Regions from separate parts of the Janthinobacterium sp. NFX145 genome, predicted to be linked through region 1. Evidence: predicted binding sites of a transcription regulator. Region 1 holds the regulator's gene; each other region holds the start of a gene.

Region 1 (4,519 bases):
CGGCAACGCCCTGGGCGGCAGCTTGACGGACACGGGCGTGTTCGACTGGACGCGGTATCCGAACATTTTCGAGAACTACAAGAAGGCGGCGCCCGCGCAGTGGGGCATCGCGCAAATCCGTGCCAAGGCTTTGCGCGACTTCGGCGCCTCGCTGGGGCCGGAAGCGGCGCACCATATCGCCGTCGGCGCGGAAACCATGGCCTTGCGCATGGACCGCACCTGCTCGAACGCCCTGGCGCTGGCCACCATGCTGCAGGCCGATCCGAGAGTGGCTGCCGTGCATTATCCTGGCCTGGCGTCGCACCCGCAGCACGCGCTGGCAACGGACTTGTTCCGCAGCTATGGTTCGCTGTTCAGCTTTGAGCTGAAAGATGGTATCGACTGCTTCGATTTCCTCAACCGTTTGAATTTGGCTATTCCAGCGAGCAATCTGGGCGACACGCGCACCCTGGTGATTCCCGTCGCCCACACGATTTTCTACGAGATGGGTGCCGAGCGCCGCGCCAGCATGGGCATTGCCGAATCGCTGATCCGCGTGTCGGTGGGTATCGAGGATGAGGCTGACCTGCTGGAAGATTTTAGTTCGGCATTGAGCGCATAATAATTATTCACTTTTTCCTGAAAAGGGCTTACATTTGTGTCTTATTTGATAAATATAAGTCTTTTACAAGAGGGTGATCATGCAGAAACTTACATTTTTTGTTGCGATGCTGTTTTCTTGCGGCGCGTATGCCGATGATTTATCGGATGCCAATCGCTTGCTCGAAGCGCAATCCTATACCCAGGCGTTGAGTTTGTATAACAAGCTCGCTTCAGCCGGTAATGCCGAGGCGCAGTTTCATCTTGGTGAAATGTATTTGTATGGTGAGGGCGTGATCAGTGACGTCAGCGCGGCCAGGGAATGGTTTCAGAAGTCCTCCGCCAGCGGCAACAAGCAAGCGGATGCTGCGCTCGATCTGATCCGGCAGCGCGCCGCGCGCCGCGCGGATATCGATTTCTATGCGCGCGATTACAAGGGCGCTGACATTTCCCTGAGCAAGTTTAACTGTGTGGAGCCGGTGGTGCCGGAGATGTCGCAGACCAAGCGGCAGATCATTGCAGTACAGGAAGGACTCGATGCCTGGAGCGCCTGCTACAACGGTTTTGTCAAAAATCTCAACGCATCATTGCCGCCTGGCAAAAACATTCCGTCAGACATCGAACGTTTGATGAATGAGCAGGAATTTACGCAAGCAAAAGCGTTGATGGAGAAGGCTTATACCGCAGTCAGTGCAGAAGCCAATCAAAAGGCGACTCGGGTCGAAGCCAATAGAGTGGCGTGGCAAGCCAAGACGGAAGCGTATGTGCTTGCCGAATCCGCCAAGAAAGCGGTGGATACCGCCGCCTTTGATAGTGATAGCCGGCGCCCTTCGTCCAAGATGCCTGCGGAGCGCCGCCCACCGGTGGTTGTCGCGGCTCCCGGTGGCAGCCGGTAATTCTCGCGCCGTCTGCACGAAGTGCCGGCACCAACAGCGCGCCCGGCAAAGGCGCGCTTGTCAATGCCAGCTGCGCATCAGTCCGACCGCCAAGCCTTCCAAAGCAAACTCGTCTTCCGGCGAAACGGTAATCACCTTGAAGTCCGGGTTTTCCGGCAGCAGTTCGATGACGGAGCCCGTCTTCTTGTAGCGCTTGACGGTGACTTCGTCGCCGATGCGGGCCACGACGATCTGGCCGTTCTTGGCGCTGTCGACCTTTTTCACGGCCAGTAAATCGCCATCCATGATGCCGGCGTCGCGCATGGACCAGCCGCGCACCTTCAGCAGGAAGTCGGGCTTGGCCGAGAACAGGGCCGGGTCGACGTTGTAGCTCGCTTCCAGGTTTTCCTGTGCCAGGATGGGCGAGCCGGCGGCCACCCGGCCGATCAGGGGCAGCGACATCAGCAGCGCTGCCGGCACTTTCGATGGCGCCGCTTCGGCGGCCGCACCGATCAGGCGGATGCCGCGCGAGGTGCCGGGCGAAATCTCGATCGCGCCCTTGCGGGCCAGGGCCTGCAAATGCTCTTCGGCTGCATTGGCCGATTTGAAACCCAGTTCATTGGCGATTTCGGCACGGGTAGGGGGAAAGCCCGTGTTTTCAATCGCGTCTTTGATCAGGTTCAGGATTTGTTCTTGTCGTGCTGTCAGCTTGATCATGAGCGGTGGGTGCATACTAAAATGCTGTCTATATGAACAGTCTGTATTTTTGTACAGTATCGCCCACTATGCAAGGGGATTTCCGTGTTTTCGGCGAATTTCGCAAGAAATAGTCGGCCATGGGCGGAAAGCACGCTGGCGCACGGTCTTTTCGGACGCTGATGGAAGGAATGATTGAAACGTTTGCAAAAGGCGGTTATAATCTTCGGCTGACCTTCCCACACCCGTCTTGACGCCGGGGTGGGCGATTATCAATCCGACCTGAAGGAGTTTGCATGCGTCATTATGAAATAGTCTTTATCGTCCATCCGGACCAAAGCGAGCAAGTGCCCGCGATGATCGAACGCTACAAAGCCAGCGTAACCACCCGCGGCGGTTCGGTTCACCGCGTGGAAGATTGGGGCCGCCGTCAAATGGCTTACTCGATCCAAAAGCTGCCTAAAGCACACTACATCTGCCTGAACATCGAATGCGACAACGAGACCCTGGTCGAGTTGGAAACAGCATTCAAATTCAATGATGCCGTGTTGCGTCACCTGACCGTTAAAATGAAGAAAGCTGAAACAGCTCCTTCGCCGATGATGAAATCGGTACAACGCGAAGACGCGGCCAAAAGCCACCGCACCGAAGCACCAGCAGCCGCTCCAGCCGCAGCAGCAGCTTAATTCTTGACCAGGATCGTGCGCTGAACCAGCTGCAAGTAACCGCCATCATTGCCGAGCGCGAAATATTGCGCTATACCCCGGCAGGGCTGCCGATTGTGAATGCAGTATTGCAACACAGTTCGCAGCAGATGGAAGCAGGGATTGCCCGTTTGACCGAGTTTGATGTTGCCGCGCTAGCCGCTGGCGAAATCTCAGGCCGGTTCAGTCAGGCAAGCTTGGGCGGGGTGTATCAGTTCACGGGTTTCCTGGCCAGGAAGAGCCGCAACAGCAAGAGTTTGGTGTTTCACATCATTGATTTTAGTGCAGTCAATTCTGACTAGCGCATTTTAGATACAGGAGCCTGACATGGCATTCGGTAAAAAGTTCGACAAAAATAAGCTCAAGCTTAAAGAAAAACGCAAACAGCAAAACCCGTTGTTCAAACGCAAGAAGTTCTGCCGCTTCACCGCAGCTCACGTTGAGCAAGTCGACTACAAAGACGTCGACACGCTGAAAGACTTCGTCCAAGAAAACGGCAAGATCATGCCAGCACGCCTGACCGGTACCAAAGCGCACTACCAGCGCCAAGTTGACACCGCAATCAAGCGCGCTCGCTTCCTCGCGCTGCTGCCATACACCGATCTGCACCACGCTTAATCGGTCAGATATTCCTGGAGAAGAACTATGCAAATCATTCTGTTAGAAAAAGTTGTTAACGTCGGTAACCTCGGCGAAGTCGTCAAAGTCAAAGACGGTTACGCACGTAACTTCCTGATCCCGCAACGCCTGGCACGTCGTGCTACGGCAACCGCTGTGGCTGAATTTGAAGTCAAGCGCGCCGAACTGGAAAAAGCTGCTGCCGCCAAACTGGCCGCATCGCAAGCCCAGGGCGAAAAACTGAGCGGCCTGACCGTTCAAGTTGCTCAAAAAGCTGGTGTTGATGGCCGTCTGTTCGGTTCCGTCACCAACTTCGACATCGCTGAAGCGCTGACCAAGCAAGGTTTTGCTGTTGAAAAAGCACAAATCCGCATGCCTACCGGCCCGCTGAAGATCGTTGGCGAGCACAACGTTTCGGTTGCTCTGCACACCGACGTGGTCGTGGAAGTTGTTATCGCTGTCGTTCCAGACGCGAACGCGTAATTGTCTGCGGGCCTGGCCCGCAAGCATTGCCGCACTATGAAAAGCCGGGTTCGCCCGGCTTTTTTGTGGCCTTTTTTTCGCTCAATTTCAGCCCTTTATTTTTGCCAGCACGCCGAAGCGGGTATAATTCGCGCCATGAACGCCCCCTCTGATCCGCAACTGGATTCCCTCCGTATTCCGCCGCATTCGATCGAAGCAGAACAATCCGTTATCGGTGGTCTGCTGCGCGACAATGCCGCGTATGACCGCATCGCCGACTTCATGCATGCGGAGGATTTCTATCGCTATGACCATCGCATCATCTTCGAGCAAATCGTCAAGATGGTTAACGCTTCCAAGCCAGCCGATGTCATTACTGTTTTTGAAACCCTGACCCAGCTCGGCAAGGCCGATGATGTGGGCGGACTCGCTTACCTGAACGCCATGGCGCAAAACACGCCATCGGCCGCGAACATCCGGCGTTACGCCGAGATCGTGCGCGACCGCGGCGTGCTGCGCAAACTCATCACCGTCGCCGACGATATCTCCGGCACGGCCTTCAGCCCGCAAGGCAAGGAAGTCAAG
Region 2 (4,519 bases), 140 kb from region 1:
CCGCAATTCGAGGCGCAGCTGTTTGGCCAGTTTTATGCCGAATGGAAGAAGAACCTGGGCGTGACCCTGCTCAGCCATGCCGAGTTCTACCAGCGCTATTGCGTGCTGTATGACGGCGCGCGCGAAGCGGTGGCGGGCGGCATCCGCGGCATGCGCTTGCTGGACGATATCATTACCGGCATGCACATCCCCTTGAGCGACGAGGAACGGCGCGCATATGCCCGCTGCGTGGCGCGGCTCGACGACATCGGCTGGCGGCTCGATGATCCTTTGCGCCTGCCCGACATCGTCGACGTGTTCGACATCGAGGAAGTGCCGCGCATGGCGTATGCGGCCCAGTTGCGGGCCGACATCGATCATTTTCACTATTACTCGGTGCTGTCGGACGACCCGCAGCTGGACCGCGTGAATGCCGTCTTTTGCCGCTACCTGCTGGCCCACCGTTCGCAGCAGATTACCGCCGGCAATTTCTGGCGCCCGACGGTGGGCCGCCACGGCAGCCGCATGCCGGCCGCCGGCGATGCGCCCCCGCCAGGTGACGAGGCGCAGGCGGACTTGCTGTCGCATGCGCCGCTCACGCTGGTGGCGGGCGAATTGCTGGACGACGAGACGAAGAACCGCATGGCGAAATTGCTGTTTGCCACCAGCTACCTTGAATACTGCTCGTTCGGCAACAAACTCAATCTGCAGTTCGTCGAATTGCAGCGGCGGCAAAATATCGACCCGTATCTGGAACACATCCACGGCTTGCATGACGAGGAAGGGCGTTTCATCGGCTTTTTCACGGCCGCGACGATGGACGAGTTCCAGGCCTGCGGCGCCGTGTCATATTACCGCGACGACATGAAGGCGCTCGACGATGCGTATGACGCCTTCGTGCTCGCGCATGCGCGCGCCGACGACTGTTTCGTCAGCAGCCTGGCCATCGACGAGAAATACCGGGGCCAGGGTTTGTTCCGGCAAATGTTCCATGAAATCCGCGACCTGGCCAGCCGCAAAGGCTGCGCGCGCATCACCCTGACGGTGTGGGAAAAGAGCGAAGCGCTGCAAGTGTATCTGCACAAGGGGTTTCGCAGCGTGGGCACGTTCGACTATGCCTACAGCCTGTTCTATGACCGGCTGCATTTCCTCGTGTATGACGGAAACTGAGGGACGCAGGGGCGGCCGGCAGCCGCCCCGTGATGAGGCTTACAGGGCCAGGAAGGCCACGGCAGACACGGCCGTTGGCAGCAGGGCGCCGGCCAGCAGGCCGACGGCGCCGATCGATTCATCCTTGAAACCGCGGCGCAGCAGGGCCACGCCGGCCGGGTTCGGCGCGTTGGCGATGACGGTCAGGCCGCCGCCGGCCACGGCGCCAGCCATCAGCATGTATTTCGCTTCGTCCGTCATGCCGACGATCAGCGAGCCGAGGTAAGTCAGGGCCGCATTGTCGGTAATTGCCGTCAAGCCCAGGGCGCCGAAGAACAGGGCCAGTGGTTTCAGGCTGGAAACGATGGGCTGCAGCCACCATTGCTGCATGCCGCCCAGTACCACCAGGCCGCCGAGGAAGAAGCCGACCAATAAACCCTCTTTCAGGATCAGCGGGCTTTGATAGCGTTCATACGCCTGTACGAAGCCGAGGAAGAACAGGAACAGGCCGATGAACAGCACGGGATGGTGCGCCAGTGTCACCACGCCGGCCAGCACGATCATGTGCACCAGGCTGACGGCCAGCGGTACTTTCGGCGCTTCCACCTCGCCCGCTTTCGGCTTGATGTCGGAGGTATTGCTGTGCAGGTATTTGCGCAGCAAAATGCTCACGCCCGTGGCGTTCACCAGCACGGCGATGGCGGCCTTCCAGCCGAAATGGCTGGCCATGTAGGCGCTGTCCCAGTTCCACGTGGTGGCCACCATCAGCACGGGCGGTGCCGCGTACGAGGTGAGGGTGCCGCCGATGGAGACGTTGACGAACAGCACGCCCAAGGCGCCGTATTTCAGCCATTCAGGAATGCCCGGGCGAAAGATTTGCGGCGCCAGCATCAGCGCCGCCAGGGTCATGGCGGCCGGTTCCGTGATCAATGAGCCCGTCAGCGGAACGAGCGCCAGACCCAGCCAGACGAGGGCCAGTTCCGTGCGCAGCGGCATCACGCGCGCCACGCTTTTCAACAGGCGCTGCACGGCGTCGAGCACGGGGCGCGAGGCGGCCACGACCATAACGACAAAGACGAACAGCGGCTCCGTGTAATGGCGCGACTCGGCATACTCGATGGCCGCATCGCTGCCCGAGACAAAGGCCATGATGATGATCAGGATGAAGGCCCAGAAGCCGAACACGACTTCGACTTCGCCCAGCAAATGCAGCAGGCCCGCATGGCGGGGATGGCGACGCGACAAGGTTTCAAACGACTTGGCGGCAAAAGTGTGGATGAGCGCAAGGCCGAAGACGATGGCGCTGATGATTTGGATGGTGGTCAAATGCGTTTCCTTATGGACGGAGGAAGCCGCCCGGTGCATTGCCGAGCGGTAAGGAGAGTGCTTATGGTACAGCAATCGATGCCAAAAACGGGGTTTTTCGGACATGGCGGAGCGGCCCCTGCGGTTGCGGCAGTGAGATAAACCTTGCCAAAAGCGGGGCTGGATAGTACTGTATGTGCATACAGTATTCATCTATCTATTCAATGATGCAACATTCTCAATTGATGGCCTCGCCGGAAGCCTTGCACCCGTCTTTATGGCGCGCATCGCAGCTGGGGCAGGGCGCCACGCGCTGCCTGGACACGGGCTTTGCCGCGCTGTCCGCGCAGCTGCCCGGCGGTGGCTGGCCCAGCGGCAGTCTCATCGACCTGCTGGTGCAGCAGGCGGGCAGCGGCGAATTGCGCCTGCTGGCGCCCGCGCTGGCGCAACTGCAGGGCTTGCCCATCGTGCTGCTGCAGCCGCCCCATCCGCCGCAGGCGTTGGCCCTGGTGGCACAGGGGCTGGCGCCGTCGCAGCTGCTGTGGCTCAAAAGCGCCAGCAGCAAGGATGCCCTGTGGGCGGCGGAAAACATCTTGCGCAGCGGCAGTTGCGGCGCCTTGCTGTTCTGGCAGCAGCACGTGCGCGCCGACAGCCTGCGCCGCCTGCACCTGGCCGCGCAAGGCGGCAACACCCTGTTTTGCATGCTGCGCCCGCTGCACGGCGCGCAGGATGCGTCGCCGGCGCCGTTGCGCCTGTCCGTGCGCCCGGCCGCCGGCGGCATCGAGATCGGCTTCATCAAGCGCCGGGGACCGCAGCGCGACGCGCCCCTGTTCCTGCCCCTGCAACCTCCTTCATTATTGCTACGCCATGCGACTCTGGATCGGCCTGTGCCTGCCCCGGCTCCCGCTCGAAGTATTTTGCCCGCGCTGGTCGGCTGACAGCCTCGGCGTAGTGCTGGAGCAGGAGCAAGTGATGGCCGTGTCGCCGCTGGCGCTGGCCGCCGGCATCCGGCCGGGCATGCGCCGCGCCGGTGCGTTGATGCTGGCGCCGCAGGCGCGCCTGCACGAGCGCTCGCTTGAACTGGAAGCGCAAGCCTTGCAAGCGGTGGCGCTGGCGCTGCTGCAATATTCGCCGCTGGTGGCGCAGGGCGAGGAAGCGACCCTGCTGGTCGATGCGGGCGCCAGCCTGCGCCTGTTTGGCGGCGTGCGCGCCCTGTGCCGGCAGATCGCGGCCAGCTTGCGCGCGCTCGGCTACACGGCCCAGCTGTCGTGCGCTCCCACGGCGCGCGGCGCCTGGCTGCTGGCGCGCGCCGGCACGCGCCGGAGCCGCGTGCTGGGCATGGAGAGCCTCACTCGCCGCCTCGACGGCCTGCCGTGCGCTCTGCTGCCGCCCGCGCGCCCTTACCTGGACTGGTTCGAGGGCATCGGTTGCCGCACCCTGGGGCAGCTGCGCCACTTGCCCCGGCCCGGCTTGCAGCGCCGCTGCGGCGGGGCTTTGCTGGCCATGCTCGACGATGCGCATGGCCACAGCACGGAACTGTTCGTGTGGATTGAGGCGCCGCCCACGTTCCGCGCCAGCCTGGAATTGTTCGACCGCGTGGAGCACGCCGACGCGCTGCTGTTCGGCGCGCGCCGCCTGCTGCAGCAAATGACGGGCTGGCTATGCGCGCGGCAATTTGCCGTCGAGCGCATTCAATTGCTGCTGGCGCACGAACGGGGCAGGGTGGCGCGCGCTCCCACCGTCATCGACCTGGCGCTGGGCGAGGCCGTGTGGCGCGACGAGCACCTGGTGCGCCTGCTCAAGGAACGCCTGGCGCAGCTGGCGCTGGACGCGCCCGTGATCGGCCTGACCTTGGAAGCGCTGCAGGTGCAGCCGATGGCGCCGCCCAGCGACAGCCTGTTCCCCGAGCCGGGCGGCACGCCGCAGGAGCGCCAGCGTTTGCTGGAATTGCTGGTGGCGCGCCTGGGGAGCGACAATGTCTTGCAGGCCGCGCCGCGCGCCGATTACCGCCCCGAGGCGGCCAACCAGTGGCTGCCGCTGCCGGCCAGGCCAGGCGCAAAAATCGCGCTACCCGACTTGCCGCCCG
Region 3 (4,519 bases), 1.0 Mb from region 1:
TGGGTTGGCCGCTCATGCTTGCTCCTCGGCATGAAAAGCCCGGTCCAGGCGCCGCATGCGCCAGGCATAGAAGGCGATGATGGCCAGGTAGACCAGCGAGGCGCCCTGGGCCGCCATATAAAAGGGCAGCGGCCAGCCGAACAGATTCAGATGCAACAGTTCGCGCGCATAAAACACGGTCAGGAAGCCCGTCAGCAGCCAGACCAGCAACAGGATGGCCGTCAGGCGCCGCGTCTTGCGCCAGTGCACATCGCGGCGCACCTGCAGTTCGGGGCTGGTCGTGCGCGCCGGCCGCGCCGGGGGAGCGCCTGGGCTTGGCTTATCCATACGTGATGTCATCCTCTTCTGGCGCCTCCGGCAACAGCAGGGCGATGCTCAGGCGCAGCAGGGTGCCCGGCAGTTTCGGCGACTGCGCGCGCGGATTGTTAAAAATATCGACTTCGGCGCCATGCTGCTGGGCAATTTCGCGCACGATGGCCAGGCCCAGGCCGCTACCGTCGACATTGCTGCCGAGAATGCGGTAAAAGCGTTCGAACACGTGGGCCCGCTCGGCCGGCGCAATGCCGGGGCCCGTATCTTCCACTTCCAGGATGGCCAGTTCCAGGGTGCTGCGCACGCGCACCGTGACGCTGCCGCCCGACGGCGTGTAGCGCAGGGCATTGTCGATCAGGTTGCTCAGCAGCTCGCGCAGCATCATGGCATTGCCGGAAATCATGATCGAATACGCGGGCTGCTCGAAGCCCAGGTCGATATGCTGGGCAAACGACGCTTGCACCCAGTCCTGCACCACGCCGCGCGCCAGTTCGCTCAGCTCGATCGGCTCGAACGCCGTGCCCGCCTGCGGCTGGTTTTCCGCGCGCGCCAGGGCCAGCAGCTGGTTGACCAGGCGCGTGGCCGCTTCCGAGCTTTTCGCCAGTTGCAGCAGCGAGCGGTGGATTTCGTCGTGGTCGGTCTGGCGCAGGGCCAGTTCCGATTGCATGCGCATGCCGGCCAGCGGCGTCTTCATCTGGTGCGCGGCATCGGCGATGAAGCGTTTCTGCATGTCGATCGACAGCGACAGCCGCGCCAGCATTTCGTTGAGGGAACCGACCAGCGGCGTGATTTCCTCGGGCACCTGGCCCGATTCGATGGGCGATAAATCGTCGGGCGGCCGGGCGCGTATGCGCTCCTGCAATTGCGCCAGCGGCGACAGGCCGCGCGCCAGGGCAAACCAGACCAGGGCCAGGATCACGGGCAGGATGATGAACTGCGGCAAAATCACGCCCTTGATGATTTCATTGGCCAGCTGGGCGCGCTTTTCCAAGGTTTCCGCCACTTGCACCAGTGCGCGGCTGGGCTCGTCGTCGTTGCTGGAAGGAATGTCGAGATAGCTGAATGCCACGCGCACGGGTGTGCCATGGATGGTGTCGTTGCGAAACAGCACCATGCCGCTGCGGTATTTGTCGGGGTCCTGCGGCGGCGGCAAATCGCGGTCGCCATCGAGGTATTCGCCGCGCGGCCCCACCACCAGGTAATACAGGGTGTCGATATCGTCGCCGCGCAGGAAGTCGCGGCCGCTACTGTTCTTTTCCGGCACGCGGCGCAGCATGGCGCCGTCGGCCTGCTTGACCTGCTGTGTGAGCACGGTCACGCTGTCTTCCAGCGCATGGTCGAACGGCTGATTGGCGATGCCCTTGGCCACCAGATAGGTGATGGCGATGCTCATCGGCCACAGCAGCAGCAAGGGCGCCAGCATCCAGTCGAGGATTTCGCCGAACAGCGAATGCTCGATGGTGTCGTCCTGTTCCGTGGTGGGCGGCTCGAACCAGTCGTCGTCTTCCGGCTCGTCCGCTGGCGCCTCGCGCGCCTTCACTTGCTGGCGGGTCCGCTGGCCGGGCTTGCCGCCTCGCCCGCTTCGGCGTTCAGGCGCGCCGCTTCCGAGTATTTTTCCAGACAATAGCCGAGGCCGCGCACGGTGGCGATGCGCACGCCGCCCACCTCGATTTTCTTGCGCAGGCGGTGCACATACACTTCGATGGCGTTGTTCGACACTTCTTCGCCCCATTCGCACAGGTGGTCGACTAGCTGCTCTTTCGAGACGAGGCGGCCGGTGCGGCCCAGCAAGATTTCCAGCAAGCCCAGTTCGCGCGCCGACAGGTCGAGCATCTGGTCGTTGATGTAGGCGCTGCGCCCCACCTGGTCGTAGCTGAGGGGGCCGTGCTTGATGATGGTGGCGCCGCCGCCGGCGCCGCGGCGCGTCAGGGCGCGCACTCTTGCCTCCAGCTCCGACAGGGCGAACGGCTTGGCCATATAATCATCGGCACCGAGGTCGAGGCCATTCACGCGTTGCTCGATGGAATCGGCGGCCGTCAGGATCAGCACGGGCAACAGCGAGGCGCGAGCGCGCAGGCGGCGCAGCACTTCCAGGCCGGACATCTTGGGCAGGCCCAGGTCGAGGATCAGCAGGTCGAATTCCTGGGTGGACAGGGCCGTATCGGCCTCTTGCCCCGTCTTGACGTAGTCGATCGCATAACCGGACTGGCGCAGCGAGCGGGTCAGGCCATCGGCCAGCACGCTGTCATCTTCGGCAAGTAAAATACGCATGGTGCACTTCCTATGCTTGCGGCGGTAGAAGTTTGTATTGTGTTTCATTTTCCGCAAGGTGGCGAGTTTTTGTGAGAAACCATGCTTGTATTGATCTGTTTCAAAACAAATCCACGTTCCGCTTGCATTGATCACTGTTTTTTTATACAGTACTGTCTGTGTAAAGAATTTAACCCACTGGCGCTATCGCAGGCTGCACGGTTCACGTAGATGCGTCACGTGAATCCGCAACTGTAGAACGGCTGAAAGAACATATGGACGATAAAAAAGCTGTAGTACCCGCATCGGAAAAAGCCAAGGCGCTCGCCGCCGCACTGGCGCAGATCGAGAAGCAGTTTGGCAAAGGTTCGGTCATGCGCATGGATGCCAGCGCACCGATCGAAGAAGTGCAAGTCGTGTCGACCGGTTCGCTCGGCCTCGATATCGCGCTGGGCGTGGGCGGCTTGCCGCGCGGCCGCGTGGTGGAGATCTACGGTCCGGAATCGTCGGGTAAAACCACCCTGACCCTGCAAACCATCGCTGAAATGCAAAAACTGGGCGGCACTTGCGCCTTTATCGATGCCGAGCACGCGCTCGACGTCGGTTACGCGCAAAAGCTGGGCGTGAACCTGCATGAGTTGCTGATCTCGCAACCGGACACGGGCGAACAGGCGCTGGAAATCTGCGACGCCCTCGTGCGTTCGGGCAGCGTCGACCTCGTCGTCATCGACTCCGTGGCCGCACTGACGCCACGCGCCGAGATCGAAGGCGACATGGGCGATTCCCTGCCAGGCCTGCAAGCGCGTCTGATGTCGCAAGCCCTGCGCAAGCTGACCGGTTCCATCAACCGCACGAATACCCTGGTCATCTTCATCAACCAGATCCGCATGAAGATCGGCGTGATGTTCGGTAGCCCGGAAACGACCACCGGCGGTAACGCCCTGAAATTCTATGCCTCCGTGCGCCTCGATATCCGCCGCACCGGCTCGATCAAGTCCGGCGATGAAGTAATCGGTAACGAAACCAAGGTCAAGGTCGTCAAGAACAAGATCGCGCCACCGTTCAAGGAAGCGCACTTCGACATCCTGTACGGCGCCGGCACCTCGCGCGAAGGCGAAATCCTGGACCTGGGTTCGGATGCCAAGATCGTGGAAAAATCCGGTTCGTGGTACAGCTACAACGGCGAACGCATCGGCCAGGGCAAGGACAACGCCCGCGCCTTCCTGCAAGAGCGTCCGGCGCTGGCCCGCGAAATCGAAAACAAGGTCCGCGCGTCGCTGGGCGTGCGCGAACTGCCGCCGCTGGCTGCTGAAAAGCCGGAAAAAGCCGATAAAGCCGCCGACAAGGCTGCCAAGGCTGCGGAAGCCAAGCCAGAGTAGGCCGGATGAGCGCGGCAAAGCCGCGCGTAATCCGACAACACCACAGACGCCAACAATGTTGTCGGATGACGGCCCAATGGGCCTGATCCGAGCTACGCATGGCTTGCTGCAAGGTAGGACCATGATCGCCGTCCCGCGCTGTTGCGCCGGGCGGCGATTGTGTTTGGGTGATGTGATCGTGGAATGAAAGACAAGGTGGGTGTATGGCCGCAGTACAACTGAGCCTGAAGGGCAGGGCGCTACGCTTTTTGTCGATGCGTGAGCACAGCCGCATGGAATTGCGGCGCAAGCTGCAGCGCCATGCGCAAGAGGGCGATGACGTGGAAGCCTTGCTCGACAGCCTGGAGCAAGCGAACTGGCTGTCGCAGGAGCGCTTTTCCGAGTCGCTGATCCACCGCCGCTCGGCCCGTTTCGGCAACAGCCGCATCATGGCGGAGTTGCAAAGCCATGGCATCGGTGGCGAGGCGCTGCAGGAACTCAAGGCGGGCCTGGCCGAAGGCGAGACCGCGCGCGCGTGCGAAGTGTGGCGCCGCAAATTTGGTGAAGTGGCGCAGGATGCCGAGCAGCGCAACAAGCAG
Region 4 (4,519 bases), 1.4 Mb from region 1:
CAGCACGAACGATATCTTGTCGTTCCACGTCATGGCCAGGCGCGTGCACTGCTTGCCGGCCGCGATGTGGCGGCGCACGTCGTCCGCTTCCAGGGTGTGGCGCACGTAGCGCACGGTGGCCTTGCTTTCGCCCGTGGCGCGCAATTCCGTGTCCATGTCGACCGTGAAGCCGGCCGGCGCATCGTCCGCTTGCAGCCATTCCGTCATCACCGCCACGGGCGAGCGCTGCACGCGCAGGCTTTCCAGCGGCAGTTTGTCGACGGCTTTCAACAGCAGCTTGATGACTTCATCGGCTTTTGCCGGGCTGGCGGCATCGACCACCAGCCAGCCATTGACGGGGTCGATCCACGTCCAGACGTTGCTGCGGATGCTGAAGGCGCGCGGCAGCAGCTCGTCGGCCACGCGTTCCTTCAATTCCTTCATGGCCTTTTTACCAGGCGCAAAGCCTTGCGCTTCTTCCATCTCGGCAGCGCGGGCCTTGGCCACCTGGTTGATGACGGTCGCTGGCAAGAGTTTCTTTTCCGTGCCCAGCAGGATCAGCATCTGCTTGTTGACCACGTGGACCAGACCGCCGTTCGGGCGTGGCGTATCCCAGCCCTGGCGCATCAGATCCATGCTGGTCGCCGGCGTAAATTTGTTCGAGGACAAGGCCTCTTCCAGTTGTTCTGGCGTATAGGCCCATGGTGCGGGCAGGCGGTAAATCTGAAGATTCTTGAACCACATAGTTTTTGTCTTCCGTTTGTTTCAGTAGTGCCAGGGGAACGCCATTCTACACTTTCGACGCGGTCATGCCGTCAAAAGCGCAGCCTGGCGCGGTGCTTGTGATCAGGGGAAACGCCGCTACGGGGCGGGAAACAGCTCCGCCTGGGCTGGCGCCTGCCGCATCACGATGGCAGGATCAGACAAGGTCGAGATGCGCACGCCCAGCAGGCGGATTTTCTTTTCAAATGGCACGCGCCGCAAGCAGTCGCGGCTGGCACGCAGGATGGCGGCGGCGTCTGCCGTGGCGCTGGGCAAGGTGATGTCGCGCGTGACGGTGCTGAAGTCCTCGAAGCGCAGCTTGATGCCCACCGTGCGCCCCGCCAGCGATTGTTTGTCCAGGTCGCCGGCCACGCGCGTGCACAGGCTTTCCAGCTTTTCCGACAGGGTGGCGCGGTCGCGCACCACCTGCAAGTCGCGCTCGAACGTCGTTTCGCGGCTGACGGACTTGGTTTCCCGGCTCGTCTGTACGGGCCGCTCGTCGATGCCCAGCGCCGCCTGGCGCAGCCAGCCCGTGTACAGGTCGCCAAACTGCGTGCGCAGCATGGCCATGTCGGCCTGCGCCAGCTCGCCGATGGTGACAATGCCCAAGGCTTCCAGCTTGGCCGTCGCCTTCGGGCCGATGCCGTTGATCTTTTTCGCCGGCAAGGGCCACACACGCGTGGCGATATCTTCGGGCGACAAAATGGTGAGCCCGTCCGGCTTTTCCAGGTCGGAACAGATTTTCGCCAGCAATTTGTTCGGCGCCAGGCCGATCGAGCACGACAGGCCCGTCGCCTCGGACACGGCCGCCTTCAGGCGCGCCGCCATGGCCGGCGCCTGCTCGCCGTATTCGGTCAGGTCGACATAGATTTCATCGATGCCCACGTTCTGGATGATGGGGCACAACTGGGCCACGGCCTGCTTGAAACGGGCCGAATAGTCGCGGTAAGCCTCGAAATCGGCCGGCAGCAGGATGCTGTCGGGCGCCAGTTTGGCCGCCTTCATAATGCCCATGGCGGAAAACACGCCAAACGCGCGCGCCGCGTAGGTCGAGGTGGTGACGACGCCGCGCCCCACGTAGTCGCGCATGCGCGCAAACTGCCGCATGCCATCTTCCTGCAGCACCGGCTGCTGCAAGCGCCCGCCGCCGATGACGACGGCTTCGCCGCGCAATTCCGGATATTTCAACAATTCCACGGAGGCGAAAAAGGCGTCCATGTCCAGGTGGGCTATCCAGCGGCGGGATTCAGGCAATGTAGGGGCAGATGCGGTCAAGGACACCTCGCGGCGGGATGCTGTCGGATACTGTAATTATATACAGTATCGCTGCAAATGCCAGTGGATGCAAGCGCCGGGACGGTATTGATTGAAATCATGATTGGCTTTTCTATTTAGCAAGAATAGAATCGCTGCACAACAACGAAACCTAGGGAGTTGCCTTGTCCACAGTACCTCACGTCTTGCGCCAACTGGCCGTCTGCTCATCCATCGTGCCGGCCCTGCTCCTGTCCACCCTGGCGCCATCCGCGCTGGCCGACACCACCACCATAGCCGCCAGCGCACCGGTCGCCGCCAAAACGGCCTGGCAGGAAACGCGCCACGGCACGGTCGTCACGGATGACTACCGCTGGCTGCAAAAGAAAACCGATCCTGCCGTCATCGACTACCTGAATGCGGAAAACGCCTACACGGCGGCCGTGACCGCCCCGATCCAGCCGCTGGCCGACAAGGTATATGCGGAAATCAAGGGCCGCATGCAGGAAGTGGACCTGTCCGTGCCCGCGCGCCAGGGCAATTTCTACTATTACACGCGCGTGGAAGCGGGCAAGCAATACCCGATCCACTGCCGCCGCCCTGTCGGCGCCAGCGGCGCCTACGATGCGCAGGCGGCTGAAGAAATCTTGCTGGACCAGAATCAATTGGCCGAAGGCCACAAATTCTTTGCCGTGCGCGCCTTCAGCGTCAGCCCGAACGAACAGTTGCTGGCCTACACCACCGACACGACGGGTTTCCGCCAGTACGAGCTGCATGTCAAGGATCTGAAAACGGGCAAATTGCTGGGCGACAGCATGCCGCGCGTGACATCGCTGGCGTGGGCGGCCGACAACGCCACCCTGATGCTGGCGCAGGAAGACGCCACCACCAAGCGCTCGGATCGATTGTTCCGCCTGGCCCTGGGCGGTGCGCCGCAACAGGTCTACCACGAGCCGGTGGAACAGTTCGCCATCAACGTGGGCCGCACGCGCGACAAGCAATTCTTCGTGCTCACCTCGGGCAGCACGGATACCAGCGAAGTGCTGCTGCTGCCAACGAGCACGCCGCAAGGCAGTTTCCAGAGCGTGCTGAAACGCGAAAAAGGCCACCGCTACGGCATCGAGCACCGCGACGGCCAGTTGTATATTCTGACCAACAAGGAGGCGAAGAATTTCCGTGTCGTCAGCGCGCCCTTGTCCGCGCCGCAGCCGAAGAACTGGAAGAGCGTCGTGCCGCACAACAAGGATGCCGTGATCCAGTCCATCGACGTCTTCCAGGGCTACCTGGTGGTGATGGAAAAGGCGCGCGCCCTGAACCGCGCCCGCATCCTTGATTTTGCGCAAAAGAATTGGAAAACGGTGCAGTTCGACGACCCCGTCTACCTGGCCACGGCGGCCGGCACGCCGGAGTTTTCCGCCACACAATTTCGCATGTCTTACCAGTCTCCCGTCACGCCGCCCACCGTCATCGACGTCAGCATGCAAGATGGCAAGCGCACGGTGCTCAAGCAGCAGGAAATCGTCGGCGGCTTTGACGGCAGCCGCTACACGACGCAGCGCCTGTGGGTCAAGGCGCGCGATGGCGTGCAAGTGCCGCTGTGGATTGTCTACAAGAAAGGCGTGAAACTCGACGGTTCCGCGCCGCTGCTGCTGTACTCGTATGGCTCGTATGGCATCTCGACGGAAGCCAGTTTTTCCATCAGCCGCATCAGCCTGCTGGAGCGGGGCGTCATCTATGCGCAGGCGCATATCCGCGGCGGCACGGACATGGGCGAAGCGTGGCATGAAGACGGCATGCTGATGAAGAAGAAAAACACCTTCAATGACTTCATCGACAGCGCCGACTATCTGGTGCGCGAAAAATGGACCAGCCCGAACCGCCTGATCATCCAGGGTGGCAGCGCGGGCGGCTTGCTGATGGGCGCCGTCGTCAACATGCGCCCCGAGCTGTTCCACGCCGTGCACGCGGCCGTGCCGTTCGTCGACGTGATGAACACCATGATGGACGCCAGCCTGCCCTTGACCACGGGAGAATACCTGGAATGGGGCGACCCGAACCAGAAGGCGGCCTACGACTACATGCTCAGCTACTCGCCGTACGACAACATTGCGCGCAAGAATTATCCCGCCATGCTGGTGACGACGGGCCTGAACGACAGCCAGGTCATGTACTGGGAACCGGCAAAATACGTGGCCAAGCTGCGCGCATATAAAACGGACGGCAATCCCCTGCTGCTGAAAACGAATATGGGTGCCGGCCACGGCGGTGCGTCGGGCCGCTATAACGCCATTGCAGAGAACGCATTCAATATGGCGTGGATGCTGTCGCAGTGGAATATCACGGAATAATGTGAAAAAAGCGCTTGCAGAAGGATTTTAGCCGTCCTATAATAGCGCCTCTTCCAGACGTGGTGACAAACGTCGGGATGGTTTTCTGAGACAAGCAACGGGTGCTTAGCTCAGTTGGTAGAGCGGCGCCCTTACAAGGCGTAGGTCGGGAGTTCGAGCCTCTCAGCACCCACCAA

Evidence for each region. The regulator LexA, encoded in region 1, represses DNA repair genes until DNA is damaged. The targets are predictions, from matches to a motif close to ACTGTATNNNNATACAGT.
Region 2: the regulator LexA is predicted to act here: its motif matches at 2,623-2,640, upstream of imuA (translesion DNA synthesis-associated protein ImuA).
Region 3: the regulator LexA is predicted to act here: its motif matches at 2,717-2,734, upstream of recA (recombinase RecA).
Region 4: the regulator LexA is predicted to act here: its motif matches at 2,046-2,063, upstream of dinB (DNA polymerase IV).

The regions. Positions count from the first base shown of each region.
Region 1 is NZ_CP187360.1:1,572,093-1,576,611, forward strand. It holds gene ACPJXG_RS07045 (cystathionine gamma-synthase family protein) at 1-601, shown strand, start outside; gene ACPJXG_RS07050 (sel1 repeat family protein) at 681-1,475, shown strand; gene lexA (transcriptional repressor LexA) at 1,536-2,171, opposite strand; gene rpsF (30S ribosomal protein S6) at 2,447-2,836, shown strand; gene priB (primosomal replication protein N) at 2,857-3,156, shown strand; gene rpsR (30S ribosomal protein S18) at 3,182-3,472, shown strand; gene rplI (50S ribosomal protein L9) at 3,500-3,955, shown strand; gene ACPJXG_RS07080 (replicative DNA helicase) at 4,091-4,519, shown strand, end outside.
Region 2 is NZ_CP187360.1:1,434,198-1,438,716, forward strand. It holds gene ACPJXG_RS06460 (GNAT family N-acetyltransferase) at 1-1,149, shown strand, start outside; gene ACPJXG_RS06465 (putative Na+/H+ antiporter) at 1,189-2,454, opposite strand; gene imuA (translesion DNA synthesis-associated protein ImuA) at 2,661-3,371, shown strand; gene ACPJXG_RS06475 (Y-family DNA polymerase) at 3,301-4,519, shown strand, end outside.
Region 3 is NZ_CP187360.1:562,442-566,960, forward strand. It holds gene ACPJXG_RS02440 (sodium:solute symporter family protein) at 1-16, opposite strand, end outside; gene ACPJXG_RS02445 (DUF4212 domain-containing protein) at 13-327, opposite strand; gene ACPJXG_RS02450 (sensor histidine kinase N-terminal domain-containing protein) at 320-1,852, opposite strand; gene ACPJXG_RS02455 (response regulator) at 1,849-2,583, opposite strand; gene recA (recombinase RecA) at 2,838-3,941, shown strand; gene recX (recombination regulator RecX) at 4,145-4,519, shown strand, end outside.
Region 4 is NZ_CP187360.1:136,163-140,681, reverse strand. It holds gene ACPJXG_RS00580 (recombination-associated protein RdgC) at 1-723, opposite strand, end outside; gene dinB (DNA polymerase IV) at 841-1,995, opposite strand; gene ACPJXG_RS00570 (S9 family peptidase) at 2,181-4,343, shown strand; tRNA gene ACPJXG_RS00565 (tRNA-Val) at 4,443-4,518, shown strand.